Regions from separate parts of the Geodermatophilus sp. SYSU D01119 genome, predicted to be linked through region 3. Evidence: predicted binding sites of a transcription regulator. Region 3 holds the regulator's gene; each other region holds the start of a gene.
What was found. The regulator LexA, encoded in region 3, represses DNA repair genes until DNA is damaged. The targets are predictions, from matches to a motif close to TCGAACANNTGTTCGA.
Positions count from the first base shown of each region.

Region 1 (9,990 bases), on a different contig from region 3:
CGGGAGGTGAAGATCTCGACGACGTCGCCGTTGTTCAGCGTGCTGTCGAGGCTGACCAGCGTGCCGTTGACCCGGGCGCCGATGCAGCGGTGGCCGACCTCGGTGTGCACCGCGTAGGCGAAGTCCACCGGCGTCGCGCCGCCGGGCAGGCTGATGACGTCGCCCTTCGGCGTGAAGACGAAGACCTCCTGCGGACCGAGGTCGTAGCGCAGGGTCTCGAGGAACTCGCCGGGCTCCTGGGCCTCGCGCTGCCAGTCGAGCAGCTGGCGAAGCCACAGCATGTCGTCGGGTGAGCCGGCCTTCGTGGCGCCGAACTCGCCGGGCCCGGGGCGGCCGCCGGTGCGGGCCTTCTCCTTGTACTTCCAGTGCGCGGCGATGCCGTACTCGGCGGTGCGGTGCATGTCGTGCGTGCGGATCTGCAGCTCGACCGGCTTGCCCTGCGGGCCGATCACCGTCGTGTGCAGCGACTGGTACATGTTGAACTTCGGCATCGCGACGAAGTCCTTGAAGCGGCCCGGGACCGGCTGCCAGTGCGCGTGCATGATGCCCAGCGCGGCGTAGCAGTCGCGGACCGTGTCGACGAGGATCCGGATGCCGACGAGGTCCCAGATGTCGGTGAAGTCCCGGCCGCGGACGATCATCTTCTGGTAGATCGAGTAGTAGTGCTTGGGCCGGCCGGTGACGACGGCCTCGATCTTGGCGGCCTTGAGCTGCTCGGTGACCGACGAGGTGACCTCGGCCAGGTAGGTGTCGCGCGAGGGCGCGCGCTCGGCCACCAGGCGGACGATCTCGTCGTAGCGCTTGGGGTACAGCGTGGCGAACGCGAGGTCCTCGAGCTCCCACTTGATGGTGTTCATGCCCAGCCGGTGGGCCAGCGGGGCGAGGATCTCCAGCGTCTCCCGCGCCTTCTTCTCCTGCTTCTCCGGCGGGAGGAAGCGCAGCGTGCGCATGTTGTGCAGCCGGTCGGCGAGCTTGATGACCAGCACCCGCGGGTCGCGGGCCATCGCGACGATCATCTTGCGGATCGTCTCGGCCTGGGCGGCGTCGCCGAGCTTGACCTTGTCGATCTTCGTGACGCCGTCGACGAGGTGGGCCACCTCGGGGCCGAAGTCGGCGCTGATCGCCTCGAGGGTCTTCCCGGTGTCCTCCACCGTGTCGTGCAGCAGCGCCGCCACGAGCGTGGTGGTGTCCATCCCCAGGCCGGCCAGCACGGTGGCGACGGCGAGCGGGTGGGTGATGTAGGGGTCGCCGCTCTTGCGCTTCTGGGTGGCGTGCGCGGCCTCGGCGACGTCGTAGGCGCGCTGGAGCAGCGCGAGGTCGGCCTTCGGGTGGCTCTGGCGGTGCAGCGCGGCCAGCGGCTCGAGGACCGGCCGGACCTCGCTGCGCTGCCCCGCGACGATGCGGCGGGCCAGCCGGTCGCGGACCCGGCGGGGCCGCGGGGCGGCGCCCTCCTCGGGCGGCTCGCTGCCCACGTCGTCGGGGCGGCGGACCAGCGGGCGGGCCGGCAGGGGCGCGCGCTGGTCCTCCGGCACCGTCCCCTCGGGCTCCCCGGGCCGCGCGGCAGCCACGCGGGTGGCGGGCGCGTCGGGGGCCACGGCGTCTCCTGCCTTCAGCGGAGGAACTCCCCTCCCATGCTAGCCGCGCCCGTGCCGCGAACGGCCCGGGTGGGTGCCGGGACGGAACCCTCAGGTGGTCCAGAGGGCGTGCACGGCGTGCGGCGCGAGCCGCTCCCGCCCGCCGAGCGCGGCGAGCTCCACCACGACCGAGACCGCGGTGACGACCGCGCCGAGCTCCTCGACGAGCGCGACGGACGCCGCGAGCGTCCCGCCGGTGGCGAGCACGTCGTCGACCAGCAGCACCCGCTGGCCGCGGTGCAGCGAGTCGGTGTGCATCTCGATGCTCGCGGTGCCGTACTCGAGGGCGTAGTCGGCGGTCACGCGCTCGCGCGGCAGCTTGCCGGCCTTGCGCACCGGCACAACGCCCACGCCGGCGTGCAGCGCCACCGCGGCGGCCAGCAGGAAGCCGCGCGCCTCCACCCCGACCACGACGTCGAAGCCCGGGTCGCCGTGGACGCCGTCGTCGGTGTGCGCCACGGCGGCCGCCCGGGGGTCCTCCTGCGCCGGCGAGGCCAGGCCCTCCACGATGCGGCGGAAGGCCGGGCCGTCGGCGAACACCGGCGTGAGGTCCCGGAACAGCACTCCCGGGGTCGGGAAGTCGGGGACGTCGACGGCGAGGGCGGCGATGACCTCGTCGACCGGCGCGCCCGCGGCCGGGAGCGGCTGCCCGGTCACCGGCGCTTCTTGCCGGCGCCGCCGGGGCGGGCACCCGGCCGCTGCGGGCGCTGGCCGGGCCGCGGGGCCGCCGTCGCGCCGCGGGGCGCCCGGCGGGCGGCCTCCGGGCCCACCGACGACGGCGACTCCACGACGACGTCGGCCTGCGCGGGCCCGAGCGTGTCGGCGTCCCGCTCGGCGAGCGCCACTCCCCCGCGGACAGCGGGGCGGTTGCGGCGGGCGCTGGCGACCGGGCCGGCCGCGGCGCGCCCGCCCTGGCGGGCGGCGGCCGACCGGCGGGCGAGCACCCGGCGGCGCAGCGCCTGCACCTCCGGCTCGCGCTCCTTGAGGTCGGCGACGATCGGGGTGGCCAGGAAGATCGAGGAGTAGGCGCCCGCGGCGAGGCCGACGAACAGCACCAGCGCGAGGTCCTTGAGCGTGCCGACCCCGAGCAGCCCGGCGCCGACGAACAGCAGGCCCGCCACCGGCAGCAGCGCGATGACCGAGGTGTTGATCGAGCGCATGAGCGTCTGGTTGACCGCCAGGTTGGCGGCCTCGCCCCACGTCATCCGGGCGCTGCCGGACAGGTCGCGGGTGTTCTCGTCGACCTTGTCGAACACGACGACGGTGTCGTACAGGGAGAACCCGAGGATGGTCAGCAGGCCGATGACCGTGGACGGGGTGACCTCGAAGCCGATCAGCGAGTACACGCCGGCGGTGACCACCAGGTCGTGCAGCAGCGCCACGATCGCGCCGACCGCCATCTTCGGCTGGAACCGGATGGCGAGGAACGCGATCACCGCGACGAGGAAGACCGCCAGCGCCAACAGCGCCTGGTCGGTGATGTCCTGGCCCCACTCGGCGCTCACCGACTCGGGGCTGACCTGCGAGGGGTCGATCGCGGCGGCGTCGGCGACGGCCTCGATGACGTCGCGCTCGGCGGCGTTGTCGAGCGCCCCGGTGCGCAGCAGGATCGTGTTGCCACCGACCACCTGGGCCGAGGCGACGTCGGCGCCGGCCTCGGTGGCGGCCTCGCGGACCTGCTCCAGCTGCGACGTCTCGCCGGGCAGCCGGAAGCTGTTGCCGCCGGCGAAGTCGATGCCGAAGTTGAACCCGCGGAACAGCATCGACGCGATGCAGACGAGCACCACGACCGCGGTGACCTTGTAGATCAGGCGGCTGCGGCCGACGACGTCGAGCCCGGCCTCGCCGTTGTAGAGGCGGTGCGCGAGCGAGGCGCGGTGCGGCGCCCGGCGCGTGCCGGTCTCCCCCTCGGCGGGCAGGCCGGCGTCGGCCAGTGCGTCGTCGTCCGCGGCGGCCGCGGCGTCCCGGGCGGCGTCGGCGTCGGCCGCGCGCGCCTCGTCGGCCTCGGTGCCGACGGGGAGCTCCTCGTCGGGCCGGTCCTGCTCGCGGCTCATGCCTGGCTCCTGTCCTGGGTGGCGCGCCCGCCGCTGCCGGCGCCGACGAGCTGCCGCTCGGCGGCCGCCATCGGGTCGCCGGCGCGGCGCGAGCGGTCGACGCGGCCGAGGCCGGAGAACCGGCTCTGCCCGAACGCCTTGAAGCGCGCCAGCACCGCCATGAGCGGGTGGGTGAAGAGGAAGACGACGACGAGGTCGAGCACCGTGGACAGACCCAGGGTGAACGCGAAGCCCTTCACGTCCCCGATGGCCAGCCAGTAGAGGATCGCCGCGGCGAGGAAGCTCACCGCGTCGGCCGACAGGATCGTCCGGCGGGCGCGCACCCAGGCGCGCGGCACCGCGGACCGCAGGCTGCGGCCCTCGCGGATCTCGTCCTTGAGGCGCTCGAAGTAGACGACGAACGAGTCGGCCGTGATGCCGATCGAGACGATGAACCCGGCGATGCCGGCGAGGCTCAGCGTGAAGCCGATCTCGCGGCCGAGCAGCACCAGGCTGGCGTAGACCACGACCGCCGACAGCAGAAGGCTGGCGATCATCACCAGGCCGAGCAGCCGGTAGTAGACCAGCGCGTAGACGAACACGAGCGCGATGCCGATGGCGCCGGCGATGAGGCCCGCCCGCAGCTGCTCCGCGCCGAGCTCGGTGGAGATCGACTGGGCGGTGGCCTGCTCGAAGGTCAGCGGCAGGGCGCCGTAGCGCAGCTGGTTGGCCAGCTCCTCGGCGCTGGCCTGGTCGAACTGGCCGGTGATGGTGGTCTGGCCGTTGATGGCGCCCTGGATGGTGGGCGCCGAGACGACCCGGCCGTCGAGGGTGAAGGCGACGTTGCTGCCGACGTTGGCGGCGGTGTACTCCGCCCAGGTGGCCCGGCCCTCGCTGTTGAAGTCCAGCAGCACGACCCACTCGCCGGTGGTCTGCTGCGTGCCGGCGCTGGCGTCGGCGATCTCGGTGCCCTCGATGATCGTGGGGCCGAGCAGGTACTTGGTCGTGCCGTCCTCGCTGCACGCCGCGACGAAGTCGTCGGGGCGGGCGACCTCGCTGCGGGTGTCCTCCGCCGAGCAGGTCAGCGTGGCGAACTGCGCCGCGGCCTCCTCCTGCGTGACCGCGGGCCGGTCCGGGTCGAGGGCGGGATCGCTGACGGCGCCGTCGCTGCCGGTGGCCGGGGCCGACGACGACGAGGCGTCGGTGGGCGCCGCCGGGTCGGTGGGCGCCGCCGGGTCGCTGGGGGTGGCGCCGTCGGTCGGCGCGGCGGGGTCGGACGGCGTCGCGGAGTCGCTCGTCTCGGCCGGGGCGGCGGGCTCCGGCGCCCCGATCACCGGGCGGAACCGCAGCTGCGCGGTCTGGCCGAGCTCGCGCGCCTGCTCGCCGTCGTCGCCGGGCACCGAGATGACGATGTTCGTGTCGCCCTCGGTGACCACCTCGGCCTCGGCGACGCCGAGGCCGTTCACCCGCTGCTCGATGATCTGGCGGGCGAGCTCGAGGTCCTCCGGGGCCGGCGCCTGCCCGTCGGGCGTGCGCGCGGTCAGGGTGACCGTGGTGCCGCCGCGCAGGTCGAGGCCGAGCTGCGGCGTCCGGTCGGAGCCGATGAAGAAGACGAGGCCGTACATCACGGCCACGATCAGGACGAACGCGCCGAAGTACCGGCGCGCCGGCAGTGCGCGGTTGGCCACCGGGGATCCCGTCAGAGGGTCTTGCCGGAGGGGCCGTCACCGGGACGGTCGTCCCGGAGGGGCTCCTCCACCGGCTCGACGACGGTCTCGCCGGTGGCCAGCGGGCCGGGCACCGCGCCCGCCGGCTGGCGGACCTGGATGACGGCCTGGCGCGCGTAGGTGACGACCACGCCGGGGGCCACCTCGACCTGGATGGTGGCCGGGTCGTCGAGGCCGGCCACGGTGGCGTACACGCCGCCGGCCATCGTCACCGGCACGCCGATCGCCAGCGCCGACTGCGTCTGGTTCTGCTGGCGCTTGCGGGCCCGGGCGGGCAGCACCACCAGCGCCACGAAGGCCAGCACGAGCAGGAGCAGGGGGAACAGTTCCACGGCGGGGGTGCCTCTCTTCCGCGCTCGCGTGCACGCGGTCGGTGCGGTCCGGGTCGGGACCGCTCGGGTACGTCGGCCGTGGCGCGCGGGCCGGCCCCCGCCGACACCGGGTCGCGGAGCCGGGACCCGTGCGGCCCGCGAGGGGCCGACTTGCGCGCCAGCGCCGATGAGTCTAGGCGTCGAAGAGGGGTTCCGACGACGAACCCGGGTCACGCGGGACGGCTGTGACACCACCGAGGGGGATCCCGCCGCGCGGCACCGGCCGCCCGAGGTGCCGCCAGGCCGCCTCGGTGGCCACCCGCCCGCGCGGGGTGCGGGCGAGCAGGCCGGCGCGCACGAGGAACGGCTCGCACACCTCCTCGACGGTGTGCGGCTCCTCCCCCACGGCGACCGCGAGCGTGCTGACGCCGACCGGGCCACCGTTGAACTTGGTGACCAGCGCGTCGAGCACCGCCCGGTCGAGCCGGTCCAGACCCAGCTCGTCGACGTCGTAGAGCGCCAGTGCGGCCCGGGCGACCGCGCGGGTGACCCGGCCGTCGGCCTCCACCTCGGCGTAGTCGCGCACCCGGCGCAGCAGCCGGTTGGCGATGCGCGGGGTGCCGCGGGAGCGCCGCGCGATCTCCGCCGACCCGTCGTCGGTGAGCTCGACGCCGAGCAGGTCGGCGCTGCGGGCGAGCACCTGCTGCAGCTCGGCCGGCTCGTAGAACTCCATCTGCCCGACGAAGCCGAACCGGTCGCGCAGCGGCCCGGTGAGCAGGCCGGCCCGCGTGGTGGCGCCGACGAGGGTGAACGGGTTGATCTCCAGCGGGATGGCGGTGGCGCCGGGCCCCTTGCCGACGACGACGTCGACGCGGAAGTCCTCCATCGCCATGTACAGCAGTTCCTCGGCGGGCCGCGCGATGCGGTGGATCTCGTCGATGAACAGCACGTCGCCGGGGCCGAGGTTGGACAGCATCGCGGCGAGGTCGCCGGAGCGCTCGATCGCCGGGCCGCTGGTGATCTTCACGGCGGTGCCGAGCTCGGAGCCGATGATCAGCGCGAGGCTGGTCTTGCCGAGGCCGGGCGGGCCCGACAGCAGCACGTGGTCCGGCGGCCGGCCGCGGCGCTTGGCGCCCTCGAGGACCAGCGCCAGCTGGCGGGCGACCTTGGGCTGGCCGATGAAGTCGGTGAGCGAGTGCGGCCGCAGCGCCGACTCGACCACCCGCTCCTCGTCGCCCGCCTGCGGCGAGACGCCGAAGTCGCGGCCGATGCCCTGATCGACCTCCCCGGTCAACGACCGGTCGAACGGCGCGCTCACGACCGGCCCAGCAGCTGCAGGGCCTGCCGCAGCAGCGACCCGACGTCGACCCGGCCGGTGGTGGTGAGCTGCTCGTCGGCGACCGGCGCCAGGGCGGTGAGCGCGGTGTCGGCCTCGCGGCTGGACCAGCCGAGCCCGACCAGCGCCGAGGACAGCTGGTCGCGCCACGGCGCCACCGGGGTGATCGGCGAGCCCGCGGCGGCCGGCGCCCCGTCGAGCGGCGTGTCGGTGGTGGTGGCGCCCAGCCGGTCGCGGAGCTCGAGGATCAGCCGCTCGGCGCCCTTCTTGCCGATGCCGGGCACCTGCATGAGGGCCTTGACGTCGGCCATCGAGACGGCGCGGCGGACCTCGCGCGGCGGGTGGATGGCCAGCACCGCCTGCGCCAGCCGCGGGCCGACGCCGTTGGCCGTCTGCAGCAGCTCGAACAGCTGGCGCTCGTCGTCGTCGGCGAAGCCGTACAGGGTCAGGGAGTCCTCGCGGACGACGAGGCTGGTGGCCAGGCGCGCCTGCTCGCCGACCGTGAGCCGGGCGATCGTGCCCGGCGTGCACTGCACCGACAGGCCGACGCCGCCGACCTCCACCACCGCGCCGTCGGGGCCGACGGCGGCCACCCGGCCGTTGACGCTGGCGATCACCGGGACACCCCCTGCCAGCGCGGCAGGGTCCGCTGCACGACCGGCGCGCCGATGCCGCCGGCGATCGCCGCGACCCTGAGCCGCTGCTGGGCCGGGCCGCGCCACACGTGGCAGACGGCCAGCGCGAGCGCGTCGGCGGCGTCGGCCGGCTTGGGGGCGGCCGCGAGGCCCAGCACCCGGGTGACCATGAGGGTGACCTGCTCCTTGTCCGCGCGGCCGTTGCCGGAGATGGCCGCCTTGACCTCGCTCGGCGTGTGCCAGGCGACCGGGCGGTCGGCCTGCGCCGCGGCGAGGGCCGCCACCCCGGCGGCCTGCGCCGTGCCGGTGGCGGTGCCCTTGTTGTTCTGGGTGAACACGCGCTCGATGGCCACCACGTCGGGCCGGTGCTCGCGCAGCAGCGCCGTCACCTGGGTGTGCAGCTCGAGCAGCCGCAGCTCCAGGTCGAGGTCGGCGGAGCTGCGGATGACGCCCACCCCGACCGCGGCCGGGCGCGCGCCGGGACGGCCGTCGACCACGCCCCACCCGCACCGGGTGAGCCCCGGGTCGATGCCGAGCACGCGCATGCCCGCCCCCTTCCTCCGAACGCCTGTTCGACGTCCACCGTAACGGTCCCCGACGACGGCGCCGCGGCGCAACACGCGGCGTGCAGGCGCGCGGGCGGCACCGGCTCGGGCTCGGTCTCAGGCGATGCCGATGGCCACCAGCGGGCCGGCCGCGGGGTCGAGCCACCGCAGCAGCGCCTGCAGCCGGCCGCGCTCGACCGCCACGCAGCCGGCGGTCGGCGCGCCGTTCGTCACGTGCAGGAAGAACGCCGACCCGGCGCCCGGCGTCCCGCCGCTGTTGTAGCCGATGACGACGGCGTGGTCGTACACGGCACCGGCGGCCAGCAGGTTCTCCCCCGCCCGCTCGTCGAAGGGGCAGGTGCCGGCGGCGCACCGGGCGTGCTGGTTGTACAGCGGGCTGGCGACGTCGGAGACCCACCAGTCCTCGGCGTCGACCTGCCGGTAGGGCAGGCCGCTCCCGGGGTCGGCGGCCCGGCCGAACGCCTCGGGCAGGGCGAAGGTGCCGGCCGGGGTGCGGGTGGAGCCCTCGCGGGCAGCGCCGATCCCGGCGGAGCCGACCCGGGCCGGCCACGGCCCGAGCACCGCCGTCCAGCCGGTCGCGCCGAGCTCCCAGGCGGTCAGCTCGGCGGTGGTGGCCCCGGAGGAGGCGGCGACGACGGTGACCACCTGCGCCGACCCGCCGGCGTCGACGTCGAGCGGCAGGACGCCGGGCGCGGGCTCGGCGGGCCGCTCCGCCTCCGGGGCGGCCGGGGCGGGCGCCGGGGCGGCCGCCACCTCGGCGACGACACCCCCGGCGGCCGGCGCGACCTCCGGCGGCGGGACGGCGGTCACGCGGGCCACCTGGCCCACCGCCGGGCGCCGCCCCACCGGCTCGGCGGCGGCGTCGGGGAGGCCGGCGGGCAGCAGGACGGCGGGCGTCCGGGTCGCGGCGACGACCGGCTCCGGCGGGGCGATCCCGCCGAGCACGCCGGCCCACAGCAGCAGCACGAGGAGCACGCGTGCGGCGCGTGCGCTCGCTCCGGCCACCTGGTCCCCGCGTCCCCCGGGCGCCGCGGCGTGCGGCGCGTCGGACCCATGCTCGGGCCGCGCGGGGCGCGGGGGCCGTCAGCGGCGGGGTGTCCGGGGCGGGTGAGACGGGCGGGACCGACCGGCCTCATCCGACGTTGGCGAGGACCTCGTCGGGGACGTCGTAGTTGGCGTACACGTTCTGCACGTCGTCGCAGTCCTCGAGCGCGTCGATGAGGCGGAACACCTTGCCGGCGCCCTCCTCGTCGAGCTCCACGGTCACGCTGGGCACGAAACCCGCCTCGGCCGAGTCGTAGTCGATGCCGGCGTCCTGCAGGGCGGTGCGCACCGCGACCAGGTCGGTGGGCTCGCAGACGACCTCGAAGGTGTCACCGAGGTCGCGGACCTCCTCGGCGCCGGCGTCGAGGACGGCCATGAGCACGGTGTCCTCGTCGACGCCGTCGGCCTGCGGCACGACGATGACGCCCTTGCGGGTGAACAGGTAGGACACCGAGCCCGGGTCGGCCATCGAGCCGCCGTTGCGGGTCATGGCGGTGCGCACCTCGGAGGCCGACCGGTTCTTGTTGTCGGTGAGGCACTCGATGAGCACCGCGACGCCGCCGGCCGCGTAGCCCTCGTAGGTGATGTTCTGGTACTCCACGCCGCCGGCCTCGGCGCCGGACCCGCGCTTGACCGCGCGGTCGATGTTGTCGTTGGGCACCGACGACTTCTTCGCCTTCTGGATGGCGTCGTAGAGCGTCGGG
Region 1 covers NZ_JBJGYL010000004.1:112,424-122,413, reverse strand. Annotated here, with positions in the region: gene ACI79X_RS04360 (RelA/SpoT family protein) at 1-1,595, opposite strand, end outside; gene ACI79X_RS04355 (adenine phosphoribosyltransferase) at 1,686-2,291, opposite strand; gene secF (protein translocase subunit SecF) at 2,288-3,688, opposite strand; gene secD (protein translocase subunit SecD) at 3,685-5,355, opposite strand; gene ACI79X_RS04340 (preprotein translocase subunit YajC) at 5,367-5,726, opposite strand; gene ruvB (Holliday junction branch migration DNA helicase RuvB) at 5,899-7,023, opposite strand; gene ruvA (Holliday junction branch migration protein RuvA) at 7,020-7,658, opposite strand; gene ruvC (crossover junction endodeoxyribonuclease RuvC) at 7,655-8,221, opposite strand; gene ACI79X_RS04320 (L,D-transpeptidase family protein) at 8,339-9,217, opposite strand; gene ACI79X_RS04315 (YebC/PmpR family DNA-binding transcriptional regulator) at 9,375-9,990, opposite strand, start outside.
Region 1: the regulator LexA is predicted to act here: its motif matches at 8,237-8,252, upstream of ruvC (crossover junction endodeoxyribonuclease RuvC).

Region 2 (9,990 bases), on a different contig from region 3:
CGACGGCGAGGGTGGTGAGGTCGCGGGCGTTGACGCCGATCACCGAGGCGCCTGCGGCCAGCGCCCGGTCGGCCTCGGCCTCGGTGTGCACCTCGACCAGCGCGGTCATGCCCAGGGACTCGACCCGCTCGAGCAGGCCGAGCAGGGCGTTCTGCTCGAGCGCGGCGACGATGAGCAGGACGACGTCGGCGCCGTGGGCCCGCGCCTCGTGCACCTGGTAGCTGCTGACCACGAAGTCCTTGCACAGCACCGGCACGTCGACCGCGGCGCGGACGGCGGCGAGGTCGGCGTGCGACCCGCCGAACCGGCGCCGCTCGGTGAGCACGCTGATCACCCGGGCGCCGCCGTCGGCGTACTGGCGGGCCAGGACCGCGGGGTCGGGGATGTCGGCCAGCGCGCCCTTGCTGGGGCTGCGGCGCTTGACCTCGGCGATGACGCCGACGCCGGGTGCGCGCAGCGCGGCGAGCGCGTCGAGGGCGGGGCGGGCGTCGCGGGCGGCGGCCCGCACCTCGGCCAGCGGGGTGGCCGCCTCGCGCGCCGCGACGTCCTCGCGGACGCCGGCGACGATGTCGTCGAGGACGGTCACACCGCCTCCTCGCTGCTGGGGGTCGGCCGGTCCCGGTGCCGGTCGGACGGTGGCCCCAGCCTAGCGACGGCGGCCCGGGGGCCCGGCCGCCGGGTCGCCGGCGGGGTCGTCGGCGGGGTCGTCGTCGGTCGGGTCGTCGCCCCGGTCCAGCGCGCGCCAGGCGTCGAGCGCCCGGTCCTCGTCGGTGCGCGGCCGTGCGGGCGCGGGCGCGCCGGCCCGCTCGTAGCGGCGGCCCATGCCGGGCCAGCGGCGCCCGCGCAGCGCGACCAGCACCCCGGCGGCGACCGCGACGGCGGCGGCCAGCAGGCAGAGCACCGGCCAGGCGGCGGCCACCTCGGCGACGCGCTCCTCCCCCGGGGCGGCGGCGCCCGGATCGGCGCCGCCGGTGAGCGCCCGCAGCCCCGACCAGGCCAGCGCCCCGCCGGCGAGCACCACGAGCACCCCGACGGCGACCCGCGCGGCGCCGCGCACGGCCAGCACCGCGACCGCGGCGGCGAGCAGCAGCAGGCCGGCGGCCGGGACCAGCGGCGCCAGCGAGGATCCGGTGAGCGTCTCGGCGACCGGCGGCAGCGGCGCGCGCCGGGTGACGGTCACCGTCGACCAGGTCTGCCCGCCCGCCGACAGCGCGAGCGCGCCGGCCAGGGCGCACCCGGCGAGCGCCGTGCCCATCTCCCGCCGCGGGTTCACCGGACCTCCCGCATCCCCTCCGCCGTCGCGATCGCCGACAGCACCGCCCGCGCCTTGTGCCGGGTCTCGGCCTCCTCGGTCGCGGGGTCGCTGTCGGCCACGATGCCGGCGCCGGCCTGCACGTAGGCGCGGCCCTGGTGCAGCACGGCGGTGCGGATGGCGATGGCCATGTCCATGTCGCCGCTGGCGTCGACGTAGCCGACCGTGCCCGCGTACAGCGCGCGCCGGGTGGGCTCCAGCGACTCGATGATCTCCATGGCACGGGGCTTGGGGGCGCCGGAGACGGTGCCCGCCGGGAACGTCGCGTCGAAGACGTCGAGGGCGTCGCGGCCGGGCTCGACCTCACCGGACACGGTCGAGACCAGGTGCATGACGTGGCTGTAGTACTCGACCCGCATGAAGTCGGGCACCTCGACCGTGCCGGGCACGCAGACCCGGCCGAGGTCGTTGCGCGCGAGGTCCACGAGCATCACGTGCTCGGCGCGCTCCTTCGGGTCCGCGAGCAGCCCCTCGGCGAGGCGGATGTCCTCCTCCTCGGTGGCCCCGCGCGGGCGGGTGCCGGCCGGCGGGTGGACGACGGCCTGGCTGCCGGTCACGGTCACCAGCGCCTCCGGTGAGGAGCCGACGACGTCGAACGGCGACTCCCGCCCGGCGAAGCGCAGCAGGTACATGTACGGCGAGGGGTTGGTCGCCCGCAGCACCCGGTAGAGGTCGAGCGCGTCGACGTCGGTGTCGGTCTCGAACCGCTGGGCGAGCACGACCTGGAAGGCGTCGCCGGCGCGGATGTGCTCGCGCACGGTCTCGACGCCGGCCTCGTACTCCCCCGGCGCCATGGTGCTGCGCACCGGCGGCGGGTCGGCCGGGGTGAAGGTGGCCACGCCCGGCGGGACGGCCTTGGTGAGGTCGGCGGCCATGGCGTCGAGCCGGGCGACGGCGTCGTCCCACGCGGCCTCCCTGGCGGCGTCGCGGTCGCCGGCACCGGGCAGCGCGTTGGCGATGAGCAGGACCGTGCCGTCGGTGTGGTCGAGAACCGCCAGGTCGGTGACCAGGCTCAGCGCGAGCTCGGGCATGCCCAGGTCGTCGGTGGCCGTGACCGGCAGCCGCTCCAGGCGCCGGACGACGTCGTAGCCGAGGTAGCCGACCAGGCCGCCGGTGAGCCGCGGCAGGCCCGGGGTGCGCGGCGAGCGCAGCCGGCGGGCGAGCACGCGGACGGCGGCGAGCGGGTCCTCGGGCAGGTCATCGGTGAGCCCGGGCAGCGGGTCGCCGAGCCACAGCGTGCGGCCGTCGCGCTCGGTCAGCACGCCCGCGCTGCGCACGCCGACGAAGCTGTAGCGCGACCAGCGCTTGCCCTGCTCGGCCGACTCCAGCAGCACGGTGCCCGGGCGGTTGCCGGCGAGCTTGCGGTACACGCCGACGGCGGTCTCGCCGTCGGCCAGCAGCCGCCGGGTCACCGGGACGACCGGCTGGTCCGCGGCGGCGAACTCCTCGCGGGTGGGGGTGGTCTCACCGAGCCGCACGGCCGGCCCCCAGGTCGCGGTGGAAGCAGCTGCGCTCGCCGGTGTGGCAGGCCGGGCCCTCCTGGTCGACGAGCACGAGCAGCGCGTCGCCGTCGCAGTCCAGGCGCACGTCGCGCACCCACTGGCGGTGGCCGGAGGTCTCGCCCTTGACCCAGTACTCCTGCCGGCTGCGCGACCAGTAGGTGGCCCGGCCGGTGGTCAGCGTGCGGTGCAGGGCCTCGTCGTCCATCCAGGCGACCATGAGGACCTCACCGGTGTCGTGCTGCTGGACGACGGCGGCGACGAGCCCGGCGGGGTCGCGGCGCAGGAGCGCGGCCACCTCGGGGTCCAGCTCGGAGGCGGTGGGAACGGCGGACATGCCCCCGATCGTCCCACCGGGCCGGGACGGCGCCGGTCAGCGGGCCTGCGGGACGCCCCCGGCGGCGCGGGCGGCCAGCCAGGCGGTCGTGCTGGCCGCCCGGGCCCGGGAGGCGACCCACACCGCCGGCACCCCGGGGAGGGCGGCCAGGAGCCCGGCGACGACGAGGCTGCCGTCCTCACCGGTGAGCATCCCGGCGGCCAGGGCCAGCAGCCAGTACAGCGTCAGCGCCACCTGCGCGGCGACGGCGGCGTACAGCAGTCCGCGCCCGGCGCCGGCGAGCAGCAGCAGCGCCCCGCCGAGGAACAGCAGCCCGGTGACCAGGGTGGTGCCGAGGACCGGCACGAGGACGTCGAAGAGGACGGCGGCGAGCCCGTCGAGCTCGCGCCACGGCACCGACAGCCCGACCAGCAGGGCGATGAAGCCGCCCGGCAGCGCGGCCAGCGCCAGCACGACCGCCGTCCAGCCGGCCTGGTGGACCGACCCGGGCCGCGGCGGCAGCGGCAGCCGGCCGGTCACCGCCGCACCGCGTCGTCGTCGCCGGTGGCCCAGCGCCGGACCGCGCCGACGAGCAGCAGGCCGAGGGCGACGGCGGGTGCGGCGGTGAAGAACAGCACCCCGACGACGAGCACCGCGGCGGGGCCGACGACGTCGTCCGTGAAGCCGTCGAGGGTGCTCAGCCGGACCACCCAGTACAGCGACAGGGCGAGCTGGACGCCGAGGGCGACGACCAGCGTCGTCCAGGACCCCCGGCCGCGGCGGTTGAGGAGGACGACCCCGCCGACGACGAGCGCGACGGCCGACAGCAGCTGCACGACCGTCACCACCACGGCCTCGGTGACGAGCGCGTCGGTCCCTTCGTCGCCGCCGAACTCGGTGGCGAGGAAGCCGAAGGTGCTGGCCAGCAGGAGCAGGTAGGCCGAGGAGAGGGCCACCGCGGCCGCCTGCACGAACGACAGCACCGCGGCGGCCACGACCTGCCCGGGTCGGCGGGGGCGTGGCGGTCCCGGCGGGCCGTAGGGCGCCCACTGCGGCGGTGCCTGCTGCGGCCAGCCGTACCCGGGCGGCGCCCAGCCGCCGTACGGCTGCGGCGGCGGGACGGAGGCAGGCGGTCCGGCGTAGGCGACCGGCTCGGTCTCCGTCGTCGGGTCCGACCAGGGGCTGGCGGGGGACGTCACAGGGCCGCCGCCAGCGCGCGGCCGGCCACCCGCCCGGAGAAGAGGCAGCCGCCGAGGAAGGTGCCCTCGAGCGAGCGGTAGCCGTGCACGCCGCCGCCGCCGAACCCGGCGACCTCGCCCGCGGCGTACAGGCCGGGGAACACCTCACCGCCGGGCCGCAGCACGCGGGCGGACAGGTCGGTCTCCAGCCCGCCGAGGGACTTGCGGGTGAGCAGGTTGAGCCGGACGGCGATGAGCGGGCCGGCCGCGGGGTCGAGCAGCCGGTGCGGCGGGGCGACGCGGATCAGCTTGTCGCCGAGGTAGCCGCGGGCGCCGCGGATGGCCGTGAGCTGCAGGTCCTTGGTGAAGGCGTTCTCCACCGCGCGGTCGCGGGCGAGCACCTCCCGCTCGACGGTCGCGAGGTCGATCTCCGGGTCGCCGCCGGTGACCCGGTTCATCCCGGCGACCAGCTCCGGCAGCGAGGTGGCGGTGACGAAGTCCTCGCCGCGGTCGAGGAAGGCCTGCACCGGCGCGGACACCCCCGCCTTGACCCGGTTCAGCAGGAGGCGGACGTCCTTGCCGGTCAGGTCGGGGTTCTGCTCGGAGCCCGACAGCGCGAACTCCTTCTCGACGATCTTCTTCGTCGCGAGGAACCAGGTGTGCTCGTGACCGGTCTGCCCGATGTGGGCGAGCGTGCCGAGGGTGTCGAAGCCGGGGAACAGCGGCACCGGCAGGCGGTTGCCGGTGGCGTCGAGCCACAGCGACGAGGGCCCGGGCAGGATCCGGATGCCGTGGCGCGCCCACACCGGCGAGTGGTTGGCGATGCCCTCGGTGTAGTGCCACATCCGGTCGGCGTTGACGACGTGCGCGCCGGCCGCCTGGGTGGCCTCGAGCATCAGCCCGTCGACGTGCGCGGGCACGCCCGACAGCAGCCGCTGCGGCGCCGGCCCGAGGCGGGCGGGCCAGTTGCGGCGCACCAGGTCGTGGTTGCCGCCGATCCCCCCGGAGGTGACGACGACGGCCTGCGCGGCGATCTCGAACTCGCCGACCGCGGTGCGCGAGCTGGCCTCCCCGCGGGCGGCGGCGCTGGGCTCGAGGACCTCGCCGCGCACGCCGGTGACCGCGCCGTCCGTGACCACCAGGCCGGTGACCCGGTGGCGGAAGCGCAGCTCCACCAGTCCGCGGTCGACGGCGGCGCGCACCCGGCGGGCGAAGGGCTCGACGATGCCGGGGCCGGTGCCCCACACGATGTGGAACCGCGGCACCGAGTTGCCGTGGCCGGTGGCGGTGTAGCCGCCGCGTTCGGCCCAGCCGACGATGGGGAAGAACCGGACGCCCTGCTCGCGCAGCCACGCGCGCTTCTCACCGGCCGCGAACTGCAGGTACGCCTCGGCCCACTGCCGCGGCCAGTGGTCCTCGGCGCGGTCGAAGGCGGCGGTGCCGAACCAGTCCTGGCGGGCCAGCTCGAGCGAGTCGCGGACCCGCAGCCGGCGCTGCTCGGGCGAGTCGACCAGGAACAGCCCGCCGAAGGACCACCAGGCCTGGCCGCCGAAGGAGGCCTCCGGCTCCTGCTCGACGAGGACCACCCGCTTGCCGGCGTCGGCCAGCTCGGCGGTCGCCACCAGCCCGGCCAGCCCGGACCCCACCACGACGACGTCTGTGTCAGCCACGGGCGGCACGCTAGCGGCCGCGGCCCCCGGTGCGGCCGGGACGAGCCGGGGCGGGGGCCGGGTTCCCCCGGCCGGGCCGGGTCCACTCCCGGATCGGACGGCGCACGGCGAGCACCAGGGCACCGAGCGGGCCGGCGAGCAGGAGCAGCGACCACCCCACGCCGTCGCCGTCGCCGAGGGCGCCGAACAGGAGCGCGGAGGCGAGCAGCAGGAGCATCGGCAGCACGGCGGCGAGCGCCAGCACGAGCCAGCCGCGGCCCCGCCCGCGGAACACGAGGGCGGCCCCGGCGAGGGCCAGCAGTGCCAGGGCGGCGGAGACGACGACGTACCAGTGCAGGCCGGGGTCGGGCTCCCACAGCAGCCAGCCGAGGTAGAGGTCCTCGACGGCGACGAGCAGGCCGAAGACGGCGGCGAACGGCGCGGTGAGCGGGCGGCCCTGCGGGGGCGGCGGCGGACCGGTCCGCCGGACTGCCGACGACGGCGCGGCCGCCGCCCGGGGTGAGCGGCGGGTCGTCGTCCGGCGGGAGGGCGACGACGGCATGCCGCGCAGCGTAGGAGCGCCGCCTGGACGCGCCCTGTCAGGCCTCGTGTCGTCCGGCCCGGTGTCGCCCGGCCCGGTGTCGTCAGGCCCGGCGGCCGCGGCGCGCCGCCCGGGCCTCGGCCGACCAGCGGCCCACGGCCGGGGTCATCGCGAGGGCCGCGGCGACCACCGGGCACAGCGCCAGCACGAACGGCCCGGCACCCACCGACTGCCCGACCGAGGCGGAGATCCCGAAGATGAGCACGCCCCCGGCGACGGTGGCGAGCGCGGCGACCACCAGTGGGACGCGGCCGCGCCGCAGGAGGAACCAGCCCAGGGCGAACAGCTGCAGCAGCGGCAGGAGCAGCAGCAGGCCGGTCTCCAGCCAGTTGCGCCCCCCGTCGGCCTCGAGTCCGCCGAGCGCGATGACCAGGAACGCCACCACGACCAGCGGCAGCACGCCGAGCGCGGCGACGATGGCCGCGGCCAGGGCCGGCCCGGGGATCCGCGAGGGCGCGCTCATGCGGCGCAGCCTAGGAGAACCGTGAGCCCCCCGGTCGACGTGCTGGTCCACCGTTCGTCCGCCGGGCAGGCCGGCGGGGCCGCGGCCCGGGTGGGCGGCGGCCGGCCGGGCCGTCCGGGTCACGTGCGCAGCCGGGCGGCGGCGATCAGGATCTCGGTGCCGTCGGGCCGCCAGGTGCGCCACCGGTCGTCGATGCGTTGCACGCGGTAGCCGGAGTGGACCTTCGTGTGATGGCGTTCGCAGAGCAGGGCGGAGTTCTCGAGGCTCGTCTCGCCGCCGTGCGCCCAGTGCAGCAGGTGGTGGACGTCGCAGAACCAGGTCGGCGCCTCGCAGCCGGCGAACACGCAGCCGGCGTCGCGCAGCGCGGCGGCGCGGCGGATGTGCGGCGGGACGATCCGCTGGGTGCGGCCGACGTCGAGCGGCAGCCCGTCGGGGTCGAGCACGACGCGGGTGAGGCCGGCGTCGCAGGCCACCCAGCGGGCGCGGGCGGCGGAGACGGTGGCGCCGGTGGAGGTCCGCGCCGCGCCGGGTGCGGTGGTGCTGCCGGTCAGGTCGGACAGCGGCACGGTCACCACCACCTGCGGCTTGCTGCCGCGCAGGACGGGCAGGTCGCCGCCGGCGAGTTGGTTGTCGGCCAGCTGCACGATCGCGTCGCCGGTGCGCTGGGCGCGGGAGCGGTCGTCACCGGCGCAGCGGGAGGCGGCCTGCACCGACTCCAGCGCGGTGGCGACCCGCTGCCCGCCGACGGCGTCGAGGCGCCCGCCGATGGTCCACGTGCCATCGGGGTGCTGGACGAGGGTGACCGCGCGTTCGGTGGTCGGGTCGGGCTCGGCGCCGTCGGGGTCGAGCTTGTCGAGGTACTCCCCGACCGCCTGCTGCAGCTGCCGGTGGGTGCCGGCGCAGGCCAGCTGCACCAGCGCGGCCTCGACGGCGTCGACGTCGATGCCCTGCGCCCGGGCCAGATCGAGGTGGGCGGGTGTGACGACGACGGCGATCACGTCGACCTGGTCGGGACCGATCCACCCCTCGGCGAAGGCACGGGCGGTCGCCGGCAGCAGCTCGAGGACGCGGCCGTGGCGCACCAGGTCACCGGCCCAGGCGCCGGAGATCCGGGGGACGCCGCGGAGCCAGGCGCGGGCGGTCCGCGCGCCGTCGTGCTCGCGCGCGCCGCGGACGTCGGTGCGGCGCACCACCCGGGTCAGCTCGGCGTGCACGCGGTGCGCGGCGACGACGAGCTCGCGGGCCCGGTCGAGCAGCTCGGCGTCGCCCAGCTCGTCGAGGTCGACGGCGGCCAGGGCGTCGAGCGCGGAGGCCAACTCACCCACCCCGCCCACCTCCCGGATCCGCTTCGAACCTGTGTTCGAGGATAGCCGGTCGGAGCTCGCCGCACGAGACGAACGCGCAGGTCAGCGGGCCGGTCCGTCCGTCTCCCAGGCCAGCGGGCGCCCGTCAGCCGACCCGCTCGGGCGCCGCGGCCGAGGACCGCCGCCAGGAGGCGTGCAACCGGGCGTAGGGGCCGACGGCGTCGACCAGGTCGGCGTGCGTGCCCCGCTGCGCCACCCGGCCTGCGTCGACGACGAGCACCTCGTCGGCCCGCTCGGCGGTCGAGAGCCGGTGGGCGATGGTCAGCGTGGTGCGGCCGTCGGTGAGCCGGTCCAGCGCCAGGGTGAGCCGCCGCTCGGTGGCCGGGTCGACGGCGCTGGTGGCCTCGTCGAGGACCAGCAGGTCGGGCGCGGCCACGTGGGCGCGGGCGATGGCGACCAGCTGCCGCTCCCCCGCCGACAGCGACTCGCCGCGCTGGCCGACCGCCGTCGCGACGCCGTCGGGCAGGCCGGCGAGCCAGTCGCCCAGGCCCAGCTCCTCGAAGGCCGCCGTCACCTCGGCGTCGGTGAGGCCGGGCCGGCCGTAGCGGACGTTGTCGGCGACGGTGGCGTCGAAGAGGAACCCGTCCTGCGGCACCATGCCCACCCGGCGGCGCAGCGAGGCGAACGCGACCTCGGTCAGCGGCACCCAGCCGGCGGCGTCGGAGCCGAGCAGCACGCGGCCCTCGGTGGGGTCCATGAGCCGGGTGACCAGCTTGGCGAACGTCGTCTTGCCCGAGCCGGTCTCGCCGACGACGGCGTAGCGGCGCTGCGCCGGCAGCACGAGGTCGACGTCGTCGAGCGCGGGGCGCGCGCCGGGCGCGTACCGGAAGGTGACGTGCTCGAGGGCGACGCCGAGCGGCCCGGCGGGCAGCTCCCGGGCGGCGCCGGTGGCGGCCGGGTCGCGGACGTCGGGCTCGGTGTCGAGGACGTCGAGCACGCGGCGGAACCCGGCGATGGCGTTCTGGCCCTCGTTGAGCACCTCGGTGGCCGTCTGCACCGGGGCGACGAACAGCGTGACGAGGAAGAGGAACGCCACGAGGGTGCCCGCGGTGACCTCCCCGGCGAGGCCGAGCAGGACGCCGACGACGATGACGGCGGCGTTCGCTATCGCGGCCACCAGCTCGCCGCTGACGAACACCGCGGCCGTGACCTTCTGCGCGTCGACCTGGGCGCGGTAGTGCCGGCCGATGGAGCGGTCGAGGCGGGCCGCCGTCCGCTCGCGGATGCCGTAGGCGCGCACCGTGGAGGCGCCGACGACGGACTCGGAGACGGCGGCCAGCACGTCGCCGACGCGCTCGCGGACGACGCCGTAGGCCACCTGCAGGCGGCGGGCGAACCAGCGCACGGCGATCGCCAGCGGCACGAAGCAGACGATGACCAGCAGGGTCAGCTGCCACGAGTAGACCGACATGACGACGGTGGCGACGACCAGCTGGCCGAGGCTCACCACGCCGATGACGCCGCCCCACTGCATGAAGGTCGAAAGCTGGTCGACGTCGCTGGTGACGCGCGAGACCAGCGAGCCGCGGCGCTCGCCCTGCTGGTGCAGCACCGACAGGTCGTGCACGTGCCGGAAGGCGCGCGAGCGCAGCCCGGCCAGCGCGGTCT
Region 2 covers NZ_JBJGYL010000004.1:60,423-70,412, reverse strand. Annotated here, with positions in the region: gene trpC (indole-3-glycerol phosphate synthase TrpC) at 1-586, opposite strand, end outside; gene ACI79X_RS04090 (Trp biosynthesis-associated membrane protein) at 647-1,273, opposite strand; gene ACI79X_RS04085 (anthranilate synthase component I) at 1,270-2,790, opposite strand; gene hisI (phosphoribosyl-AMP cyclohydrolase) at 2,777-3,148, opposite strand; gene ACI79X_RS04075 (hypothetical protein) at 3,185-3,667, opposite strand; gene ACI79X_RS04070 (hypothetical protein) at 3,664-4,326, opposite strand; gene ACI79X_RS04065 (FAD-binding dehydrogenase) at 4,323-5,975, opposite strand; gene ACI79X_RS04060 (hypothetical protein) at 5,986-6,516, opposite strand; gene ACI79X_RS04055 (hypothetical protein) at 6,599-7,018, opposite strand; gene ACI79X_RS04050 (DUF222 domain-containing protein) at 7,138-8,343, opposite strand; gene ACI79X_RS04045 (ABC transporter ATP-binding protein) at 8,468-9,990, opposite strand, start outside.
Region 2: the regulator LexA is predicted to act here: its motif matches at 8,367-8,382, upstream of ACI79X_RS04050 (DUF222 domain-containing protein).

Region 3 (9,990 bases):
CCCCCCCCCCCCCCCCCCCCCCCCCCCCCCCCCCCCCGGGCTCCGCGGCGAGGGCCAGGTGGCGCTCGGGCAGCCGCACGTCGGCCAGGCCGACCCACGCGCCGGCGCCCTCGACGACGCCGGGCACGTCGGCCCGCAGCCGGACCCAGGCCTCGCACGCGCCGGACGCGTCGTGCCGCCAGCCGAGCATCGCGCCCGGCACCCAGGCGCCCTCGACGAGCACCTCGACGTCCTGCGGGGACCCGAAGGACACCGCGGCCCTGCTGTTCACGGCTGCTGACACGCTCCTGACCGTAGGTGCCGATCCGACCTCGGCGGGTGAGCGACCGGGGGCCGATGGTTGACGAACTCCCGCCGCAGCTCTCGTCACTTCTCCGACCTCCGCACTCCTGCGGCCTCCGCCGACCTGGGGCCCGACTCAGGGCAGCCGGAGGACCTGGCCGACCTCGACGACGGAGCCCTCGAGGTCGTTGAGCGCCTCGATCGCGTCGACGACGGCGCGGACGTCCTGGTCGTCGCGGGCCACCTCCGCGGCGATCGACCACACGGTGTCCCCCTCCCCCACCACGACGCTGCTACCGGCGGCCAGTTGCAGCCCCTCGTCGGGCGCGAGGACCTCCCGGCCCAGCACCGCGCCGCCCACCCCGGCGGCGAGCACCAGCACGGCGACGAGCCGGCGCCCGCGACGGGTCAGCCGCACCGGTGCCGGCGCCGGGGCGCCGGGTCGCCGGCCGCTCCCGCGGGCGCGCTCCGCCCGCATCGGGCGGCCCCCCGGCCGGGCCGGGTCGCGCCGGGCGCGCGGCCCCTCGGCCGCCGGACCGGCGGCGGGGCCGGTGCCCCGCGGCGCCGCGGCGGCCGGCCGGTCGGGCACCGGGCGCAGGTACCCGGCGACGCGGGGGCCGGAGCCCGGCAGGGCCGCGGCCTCCCCCGGGGTCGCGGCGGCGGGCCGGCGGGCCGGGGCCCGGCGGGGGGCGGGCGCCGCCGCCCGCTCGTCGAGGAGCGGCCGCCACGGCACCCGCACCGCCGCGTCGAACTCGAGCACTGCCTGCCGCACGCCGCCCATGACCCGCTCCTCCTCGTCGACCGACCTCGAACACGCGTTCGATTCGAACGTCTGTGCGATGTCTACCGCATCCCCCCGACGAGGTCGACACGACACCGCGACCGCTTCGAACACACGTTTGAAGTGGCGGCCGCGAGGCGCTACGGTCCGAGCAGCACCCCGTCCGCCCGGTGTCCCCCGCGGGACCCCCGTCCGCCCGGCCCCCGGTCCTCCCGGGAGCACGGGCGGCTCCCCGGGCGGCGCGGGAACCGGGCAGGAGACAGGTCGTGGAACGCGGCCGGCGAGGAGGAGACGTGGCGGGCACGAGCGGGACCGGCCGGCGCACGGACGGCGAGACGGCGCGGGGCACGACGACGCGCCGCCCGGCTGCCCGGCGGGGAGCGGACGCCGACGGCGCGGGCACCGCCACGGGCACCGCCGCGGTGCGCACCTTCCCCGACCGCGCCGAGGCCGGCGACGGGCTCACCCAGCGCCAGCGCCGGGTCCTCGAGGTCATCCGCGACTCGATCGAGCGCCGCGGCTACCCGCCCTCGGTCCGGGAGATCGGCGAGGCGGTCGGGCTGTCCTCGGCGTCCTCGGTCGCCCACCAGCTGTCGGTGCTGCAGAAGAAGGGCTGGCTGCGGCGTGACCCGAACCGCCCCCGCGCGCTCGACGTCCGCCTGCCGGGCGACGCCGGCGCGGAGTCGACCCCGGCCGCCCCCCCTGCCGCCGACGGCACCACCGCACCCACCTACGTCCCGCTGGTCGGCCGGATCGCCGCCGGTGGCCCGGTGCTGGCCGAGCAGGCGGTCGAGGACGTGTTCCCGCTGCCGCGGGAGCTCGTCGGCGACGGCACGCTGTTCATGCTCAAGGTCGCCGGTGACTCGATGGTCGACGCGGCCATCTGCGACGGCGACTGGGTCGTCGTGCGCCAGCAGCCGACGGCGGAGAACGGCGAGATCGTGGCCGCGATGCTCGACGGCGAGGCCACGGTGAAGACCTACAAGCGGCGCGACGGGCACGTGTGGCTGCTGCCGCACAACCCGGCGTACGAGCCCATCCCGGGCGACGAGGCGACCATCCTCGGCCGGGTGGTCACCGTCCTGCGCCGGGTCTGACGGCGGGTCCCGGGGCCGGCGCGGGCGGGCCCGGCCCCGGGACGGGCCGGTACGTGCGGGCGGCCCTCCCCCGGGCGGTCGGCGGGGCGTGGGCGCGTCAGGCGGAGGGCTGGTCGGCCGCGCTCCGACGGCGCAGCCGCCCGACGAGCCAGACCAGCAGCGTGGCCACCGCCGCGGCGAGCAGTCCCGCGGCCACCGGCGGCGTGCCGTCCTCGCCGCCGTCGAGCAGGCCCGACGGCCCGGCATCCGTGGCCGCGGACGTCGCCGGTGCGGCCGTCGCCGCGGGGACGGGCACGAGCGTGACGTCGCCGGGCACGCCCTCCCCCGCGACCAGCAGCGCGCTTCCGTCGGCGGTGAAGGACACCGCCTCACCCTGCGGCGCGTCCGGGAGCGCCACGCGCACCGGGTCGGCGGCGAGCGCGGCGGGGACGTCGGAGCCGGCGAGCGGCCAGACGTAGGCGTCGGTGTACGTGCGCAGGGCGATCCGGCTGCCGTCGCGCGCCACCGCGCCGCCGGTCACCAGCAGCTGTCCCGCGCGCCCGACCGGCCCGCCCGGCGTGCCGGTGAGGGTGAAGGTCACCGTGCCGACGTCGGCCAGCGCCACCGTGCCGCCGTCGACCAGCGGTGCCGCGGGGCGGTAGACGTGGCTGGCGCCCAGTACCTCCTTGGTCACGATGTACGGCGTCCCGTCGGGCGCGACCAGCAGCGCCTCGGCGTCGTGCGGGCCGTCCGGGTAGGTGAGCCGGTACAGCGCCGTGCCGCCGTCGGGGCGCAGCGCGATGAGCGCGACGGTCGCCCGGGTGGCGTTGTTGTCGCCGGTGTCGGCCAGCCAGACGGTGCCGTCGGCGCCGACGCCGAGGTCCTCGGGGTCGTAGGGGTCCAGCGGCGCGGTGGTCACGTCCACGACCGCGCAGCCGCCGTCGAGCACCGCGACGGTCACCTGGTCACCGCCGTCGGGGATGGCCAGCATCCGCTCGCCGACGTCGACGAGCCCGGACAGCTCGGCCAGCCGCGGGTCGGTCACCTGGCAGCGCACCGACGGCGCCGCCGGCTCCTCCGCGCGGGCGGCCGGAGCGGCTCCCAGCGCGGGCAGCAGGGCCAGGGCGAGGACGGCCGCCGAGGCCCGTCCCGCACGCGCGGCGGCGCTAGGCGGGGGGACGGCCGGCTCGGGCACTCGCCCAGCGTGACAGGACGGTCGCATCGAGTGCGTGCACCACGCCCAGCAGCAGGAGGCCGACCGCCGCGCCGACGACCGCGTCGGTGACCCAGTGGAAGTCCAGCGACACCATCGCCACCCCGGTGACGACCGGCCCGACCACCGCGAGCCACCACAGCACCTGCTGCACGCGCGCGGGCAGCCCGTACTCGGCCGCCTGCCAGCGCGCCACACCCCACATGAGCACGGCGTTGGCCACGTGCCCGGAGGGGTAGCTCGCGCCGTCGCGGTGGAAGAAGGAGCCGGGGTAGGCAGGCGCGGTCCGGCCGGTGCCGAACTTGAAGGCGTAGACCACCACGGTGAGCAGCGCCAGGGCGGTGAGCACCCGGACCAGGGGCAGCAGGGTGCGCCCGCGCAGGCACAGCCAGGCGACCAGGCCGGCGAAGACGATGAGGATGGTGCCGCGCCCGCCGATCTGGGTGACCACCCAGACCGGCCAGTAGGCGGGCGAGTTCCGCAGGTCCCAGCTGCTCACGACCTCGGAGACCTGCAGGTCCAGCCGCTCGAGGACGCCGCGGCTGAGCAGGTCGACGGTGACCGCCACGGTCACCGCGAACGCGACGAGCAGCAGCCACCACGGCGGCCGGCCCGCGCGCGCGGCGGGCGGCGGCGCCGGCGCGTCGCCGTCGGCCGGCGTCCCGCCCCGCACGGCGCCGCTCATGACACGGCCGCTGGTCACGACGTCACGGTACCGGCCCGTGACCCGCCCGTGACCTCCCGAACGGGGGACGGCGAGCCGCCCGGGCGACCGGCGGGAGCCGGCCACCCGGGCGGGCAGCGGGGGGAGCGGTCAGGCGACGGGGACGGCGAACCGCTCGAGCGCGGCGGCCAGGCCGCCGTCGACGCGAGCGGTCAGCCGGGTGCCGGCCGCCTCGTGCTCCTCGCTGAGCACCTCGCCGTCGCGGTGCACCCGGGCCACCAGGTCGCCGCGGTCGTAGGGCACCAGCACGTCGACCTCGACGTCGGGGTGCGGCAGCCGCGCCGACACGATCTCGCGCAGCTGCTCGATGCCCTCGCCGGTGCGGGCGGAGACCCACACCGCGCCCGGCAGCGCCCGGCGCAGGGTGAGCACGTCGTCCTCGGTCATGGCGTCGACCTTGTTGACGACGATCAGCTCCGGCACCGCGGCGGCGTCGATCTCCTGCAGGACCACGTGCACCGCGTCGATCTGGCCGAGCGGGTCGGGGTCCGAGCCGTCGACCACGTGCAGCAGCAGATCGGCGCCGGCCACCTCCTCCAGCGTCGAGCGGAACGCGTCGACGAGCTGGTGGGGCAGGTGCCGCACGAACCCGACGGTGTCGGTCAGCGTGTACTCGCGGCCGTCGGGCGACTGGGCGCGGCGCACCGTCGGGTCGAGGGTGGCGAACAGCGCGTTCTCCACCAGCACGCCCGCACCGGTCAGCCGGTTGAGCAGGCTCGACTTGCCGGCGTTGGTGTAGCCGGCGATCGCCACGCTCGGGACGGCGTTGCGGCCGCGCGCGGAGCGCTGGGTCGCCCGGGCCGTCGCCATGCCCGCGATCTCGCGGCGCAGCTTGCTCACCCGCGCGCGGATCCGCCGCCGGTCGGTCTCGATCTTCGTCTCACCGGGACCACGGGTACCGATGCCGCCACCGCCGGCGACGCGGCCACCGGCCTGCCGGGACAGCGACTCACCCCAGCCGCGCAGGCGCGGCAGCATGTACTGCATCTGCGCCAGCTCGACCTGGGCCTTGCCCTCCCGGCTGGTGGCGTGCTGGGCGAAGATGTCGAGGATCAGCGCGGTCCGGTCGACCACCTTGACCTTGAGGATCTTCTCCAGCGCGTTGAGCTGGCCGGGGGTCAGCTCGCCGTCGCAGATCACGGTGTCGGCGCCGGTGGAGGCCACGATGTCGCGGATCTCGGCGGCCTTGCCCGAACCCACGTACGTGCCGGCGTCGGGCTTGTCGCGCCGCTGGCTCACGGCCTCGAGCACCTCCGAGCCCGCCGTCTCGGCGAGCGCGGCCAGCTCGGCCAGGGAGCGGTCGGCGTCGGCCTGGGTGCCCTCGGTCCACACGCCCACGAGCACGACGCGCTCGAGGCGCAGCTGCCGGTACTCGACCTCGCTGACGTCGGCGAGCTCGGTGGAGAGGCCGGCGACGCGGCGCAGCGCGCCACGCGCCTCGAGGTCGTAGGAGCCGGTGGTGTCGTCGCCGTCACCGTCGGCGTCCCACTGACCGGCCGGGGCCGGGCGGAGGTCGTCGGCCGCCGGCGGGGCTGCGCGGTCGGCCCGGTCCTGCGCGTCGGCGAGCACGGCGCGGTTCTGTGCGGTCGTCATCACGTCCAGCGTGACACGCGCGGGGTCGGTGGTCACCTGGGTTGTCTTCTCTGCAGTCGTCATACGCCGGGTACAACACCGGAACGGGTCAGGTGCATCCCGACGGGAGCCGGGTAGGGGCGGGACGACCACGCCGACGACGCCGACCCCAGGAGGCACCCGTGAGCACCAGCAGCAGCGAGGGCACCGACGACCCGGGCCGCGACCCCGCCGGCCTCGAGGTCCCGCGCAACCCCTTCGGCGGCGCCGACCAGGACACCGGCCGCGGGGAGCCCCGCGGGACCGGCAACGTGGGCCCCGGCGACAAGCCGGAGGCGCCGACCGACGAGCCCGAGACCCGCGCCGACACCCCCGACGAGCCCTAGGAGTCCAGCCACTCCCGGGTGAGACGGCCCTCGGCGACGACGACCGCGGGACCGCGCAGCACCGTCGTCCCCGGGGAGACGTCGACCGTCAGCCGCCCGCCCGGGACGTCGACGACGACCGTGCCGTGCTGCGGCCCCTCGGGCTCCGGCGACCCGGCGGCCAGCGCCGCGTAGGCCGTGGCGCAGGCGCCGGTGCCGCAGGAGCGGGTCTCCCCCACCCCGCGCTCGTGCACCCGCAGCCGCACGTGCGCGTCGGCGCCCTCGGCGGGGCGCGCGAGCACCTGCACGAACTCCACGTTGACGCCCTCGGGGAACAGGCCGGGGTCGAAGCCGGGCTGCGCGGTGAGGTCGAGGGTGTCCAGGTCGGCGTCGGTGAGGCACACCAGGTGCGGGTTGCCCATCGACACCGCCTGCCCGGGGAACGCCCGCCCGGCGACGGTGGCCTCGCCGCGGCCGAACGGCCGGGCCGGGCCCATGTCGACCCAGTAGCCGCCGTCCGCGTCGGCACCCACGCGGCGCGGGCCGCCGCGGGTGCCGACGAGCACGCCGTCGGCGCAGGCGGCGCGGTCGAGCAGGCCCTCGGTGACCAGCACGTGCAGGAACAGCCGGATGCCGTTGCCGCACATCTCCGCGTGCGAGCCGTCGGCGTTGCGGTGGTCCATGAACCACTCGCACGCGTCGAGGTGCTCGCCGAGGACGGCGGGGGCGTCGGGCACGTGCCGGCTGCGCACCACCCGCAGGACGCCGTCGCCGCCGAGGCCGGCGCGGCGCTCGCACAGCCGCTGCACGAGGGCGGCGTCGAGGCGGTCCTCGGGCCAGCGGTCCCCGTCGGGGTCGGGCAGGACGACGAAGTCGTTCTCGGTGCCGTGCCCGAGGAGGAACCGGTCGCTCACCGCCCGATCGTACGGCCGGCGAGCAGGGCCTCGACCGCGCCGGCGAGGTCGGGCCGGGCGGCGTCGAACCACGTCGTCGCCGGGTCGCGGCGGAACCAGGAGCGCTGCCGGCGGACGAAGCGGCGGGTGGTCGTCACCGTCCGCTCGCGCGCCTGGTCGGGGGTGAGGTCGCCGTCGAGCTGGGCGAGCACCTGCGCGTAGCCGAGCGCCCGGGAGGCGGTGGGCCCCTCCCGCAGGCCCTCGGCCACCAGCGCCTCCACCTCGGCGACGAACCCGGCCGCCCACATCCGGTCCACCCGGGTGGCGACCCGCTCGTCGAGCTCGGCGACCTCCCGGTCCAGGCCGACGACGACGGCCGGGTAGTGCGGCCGCGGCTCGGGCAGCGTGGCGCGGAACGGCCCGCCGGTCAGCTCCACCACCTCCAGCGCGCGCACGACCCGACGCCCGTTCGACGGCAGGACCGCGGCCGCGGCGGCCGGGTCGACCGCCGCCAGCCGGGCGTGCAGCGCGGCGGGCCCGGACTCCTCCAGCTCGGCCTGCAGCCGGGCCCGCACGGCCGGGTCGGTGCCGGGGATGTCGAGGTCGTCGAGGACGGCGCGCACGTACAGGCCCGACCCGCCGACCAGCAGCGGCAGCACGCCCGCCGCCCGCAGCCGGTCGACCTCCGCGCGCGCCAGCCGCGCGTACTCCGCCACCGACGCCGCCTGCCGCACCGACCAGACGTCGAGCAGGTGGTGCGGCACGCCCTGCCGCTCGGCCGCGTCGGGCTTGGCCGTGCCGATGTCCATGCCGCGGTAGAGCTGCATCGAGTCGGCGTTGACCACCTCGCCGCCGAGCCGCTGGGCGAGCGCCACCGCCAGCGCGGTCTTGCCGGTGGCCGTGGGGCCCACCACCGCGACCACGGGCGGCAGCGTCCCCCCCGACGTCACCGGGCGGTCCAGGAGGCCACGAGGTAGCCGACGCCGAACGGCGCCTCGTCGGCCAGCAGCCGCGCCTCGACGTCCCGCCCGGTGAGCACCGCCCCGACCGCCCGCCACACCGGCACCCCGGCAGCCATCAGCCGCTGCCCCTCGGCCGGGTCGAGCGCGGCCAGCGCGGCGGCGTCCCCGGCGGCCAGCGCGGCGGCGACGGCGGCGTCGAAGGGGGCGGCGGCCTCGTCGAGGTGCCCGGGCGCCTTGACGCTGCGCCGCGCCGACCCGTCGCCCATCGCCAGCACGGCGGCCGGCCCGGGCAGCCCCGCGAGGACGGCGGCGAGCTCCTGCGGGCCGGCGCCCACCCGGGCCCCGGCGTGGCCCGCCTCGTCGAGCAGCCAGGCGCCGACGGTCAGGCCGGGCGGCGTCCGGCGCCCGCCCGGCCGCGCGCCGCCGGACAGCGGGACCTCGACGTCGACGCCGAAGCCGCGCAGGTCCCCGCCGTCCCCCGGCCCGTAACGGCCCTCGGCGTCCGGGGCGACGAGGACGACGACCTCCGGCCCCGCGGCGAGCAGCGCGTCGACCGCCGCGGCGCAGGCGGCCCGCAGCGGCGCGGTGTCCGCGGCGGCGCGCCCGGCGACCCGCGGGAGCAGCAGCGGCGGGCTCGGGCAGAAGGCGACCGACACCGGCGCGGCGGCGGTCGCGTCACCGGTCGGTGCGGGCGGGCTGCTCACCGCACGAGTGTCGCCGATGCGGCGTGGGACACTGCGGTGCGTGTCGAGCACGGAGAACCCCGGAGACGGGTCGCAGCAGGTCCCCACGCCCGAGACGGCGGGTCCCGACGCGGTCACCCCCGACGCGGGGACGCCCGCCGCCCCCACCCCGGAGGCGGCCGCGCTGGCCGACCCGACGGCCGACGGCGCGCCCGCGGAGGGCACGGAGCAGACCACGGGACAGGCCCCCGGGCTGGTCACCGAGCAGGCCACGGAGCCGGCCACGGAGCAGGCGCCCGAGCAGGCCGCCCCGGTGCCGCACGCGCCGGAGCCGGCGGTCGCCGTCGCCTCCGACCCCGCGCAGTGGGGCCGGGTGGACGACGACGGGACGGTCTACGTGCGCACCGCCGACGGCGAGCGCGCGGTCGGCTCCTGGCAGGCCGGCGACCCCGCCGCGGGCCTGGCGCACTTCGCCCGCCGCTACGACGACCTCGCCACCGAGGTGTCGCTGCTCGAGGCGCGGCTGCGGGCGCACACCGGCAACCCGGCCGAGATCAAGACCAAGGCGCAGGGGCTCGCCGAGACCATCCCCACCGCGACCGCCGTCGGCGACCTCGACGGGCTGGCCGCCCGCGCCCGGGCGATGGTGGAGACCGCCGACTCCGCGGCCGCCGAATCCCGCGCCGAGAAGGCCGCCGCCCGCGCCGCGCAGGTGGCCCGCAAGGAGGCGCTGGCCGCCGAGGCGGAGCAGATCGCCGCCGAGTCGACGTCGTGGAAGGCCGCCGGCGACCGCCTCAAGGCGATCGTCGAGGAGTGGAAGACCATCCGCGGCATCGACCGCAAGACCGACGAGGCGCTGTGGACCCGGTTCGCCGCGGCCCGCGACGCCTTCGGCCGCCGCCGGGGCGCGCACTTCGCCGCGCTCGACGCGCAGCGCGGTGAGGCCCGCGCCGCCAAGCAGGAGCTCATCGCCGAGGCCCAGCGGCTGGCGACGTCGACCGACTGGGGCCCGACCAGCGCGGCCATGCGCTCGCTCATGGACCGGTGGAAGGCCGTGCCGCGCACCGGCCGCGACGGCGACGACGACCTGTGGAAGCAGTTCCGCGCCGCCCAGGACGTCTTCTTCAGCGCCCGCGCCGAGTCGGACAAGGCCCGCAACAGCGAGCAGCTGGCCAACCAGCAGGCCAAGGAGGAGCTGCTCGCCGAGGCCGAGAAGCTCGACCCGTCGACCGACCTGCGCGGCGCCCAGGCGGCGCTGCGGCGGATCCAGGAGCGCTACGACGCGATCGGCCACGTGCCGCGCGGCGCGATGCGCTCGCTGGAGGACCGGATGCAGGCCGTCGAGCAGCGGGTGCGCGGCGCCGCCGACGCCGGCCGCGTGCGCACCGCGCCGGAGAACCCGATGGTCACCTCGATGCGCGCCGCCGTGACCAAGGCCG
Region 3 covers NZ_JBJGYL010000046.1:94-10,083, forward strand. Annotated here, with positions in the region: gene ACI79X_RS22580 (LysM peptidoglycan-binding domain-containing protein) at 419-1,063, opposite strand; gene lexA (transcriptional repressor LexA) at 1,357-2,160, shown strand; gene ACI79X_RS22590 (hypothetical protein) at 2,258-3,334, opposite strand; gene ACI79X_RS22595 (phosphatase PAP2 family protein) at 3,306-4,055, opposite strand; gene hflX (GTPase HflX) at 4,167-5,669, opposite strand; gene ACI79X_RS22605 (hypothetical protein) at 5,831-6,034, shown strand; gene dapF (diaminopimelate epimerase) at 6,031-6,927, opposite strand; gene miaA (tRNA (adenosine(37)-N6)-dimethylallyltransferase MiaA) at 6,924-7,829, opposite strand; gene ACI79X_RS22620 (hypothetical protein) at 7,853-8,572, opposite strand; gene ACI79X_RS22625 (DUF349 domain-containing protein) at 8,613-9,990, shown strand, end outside.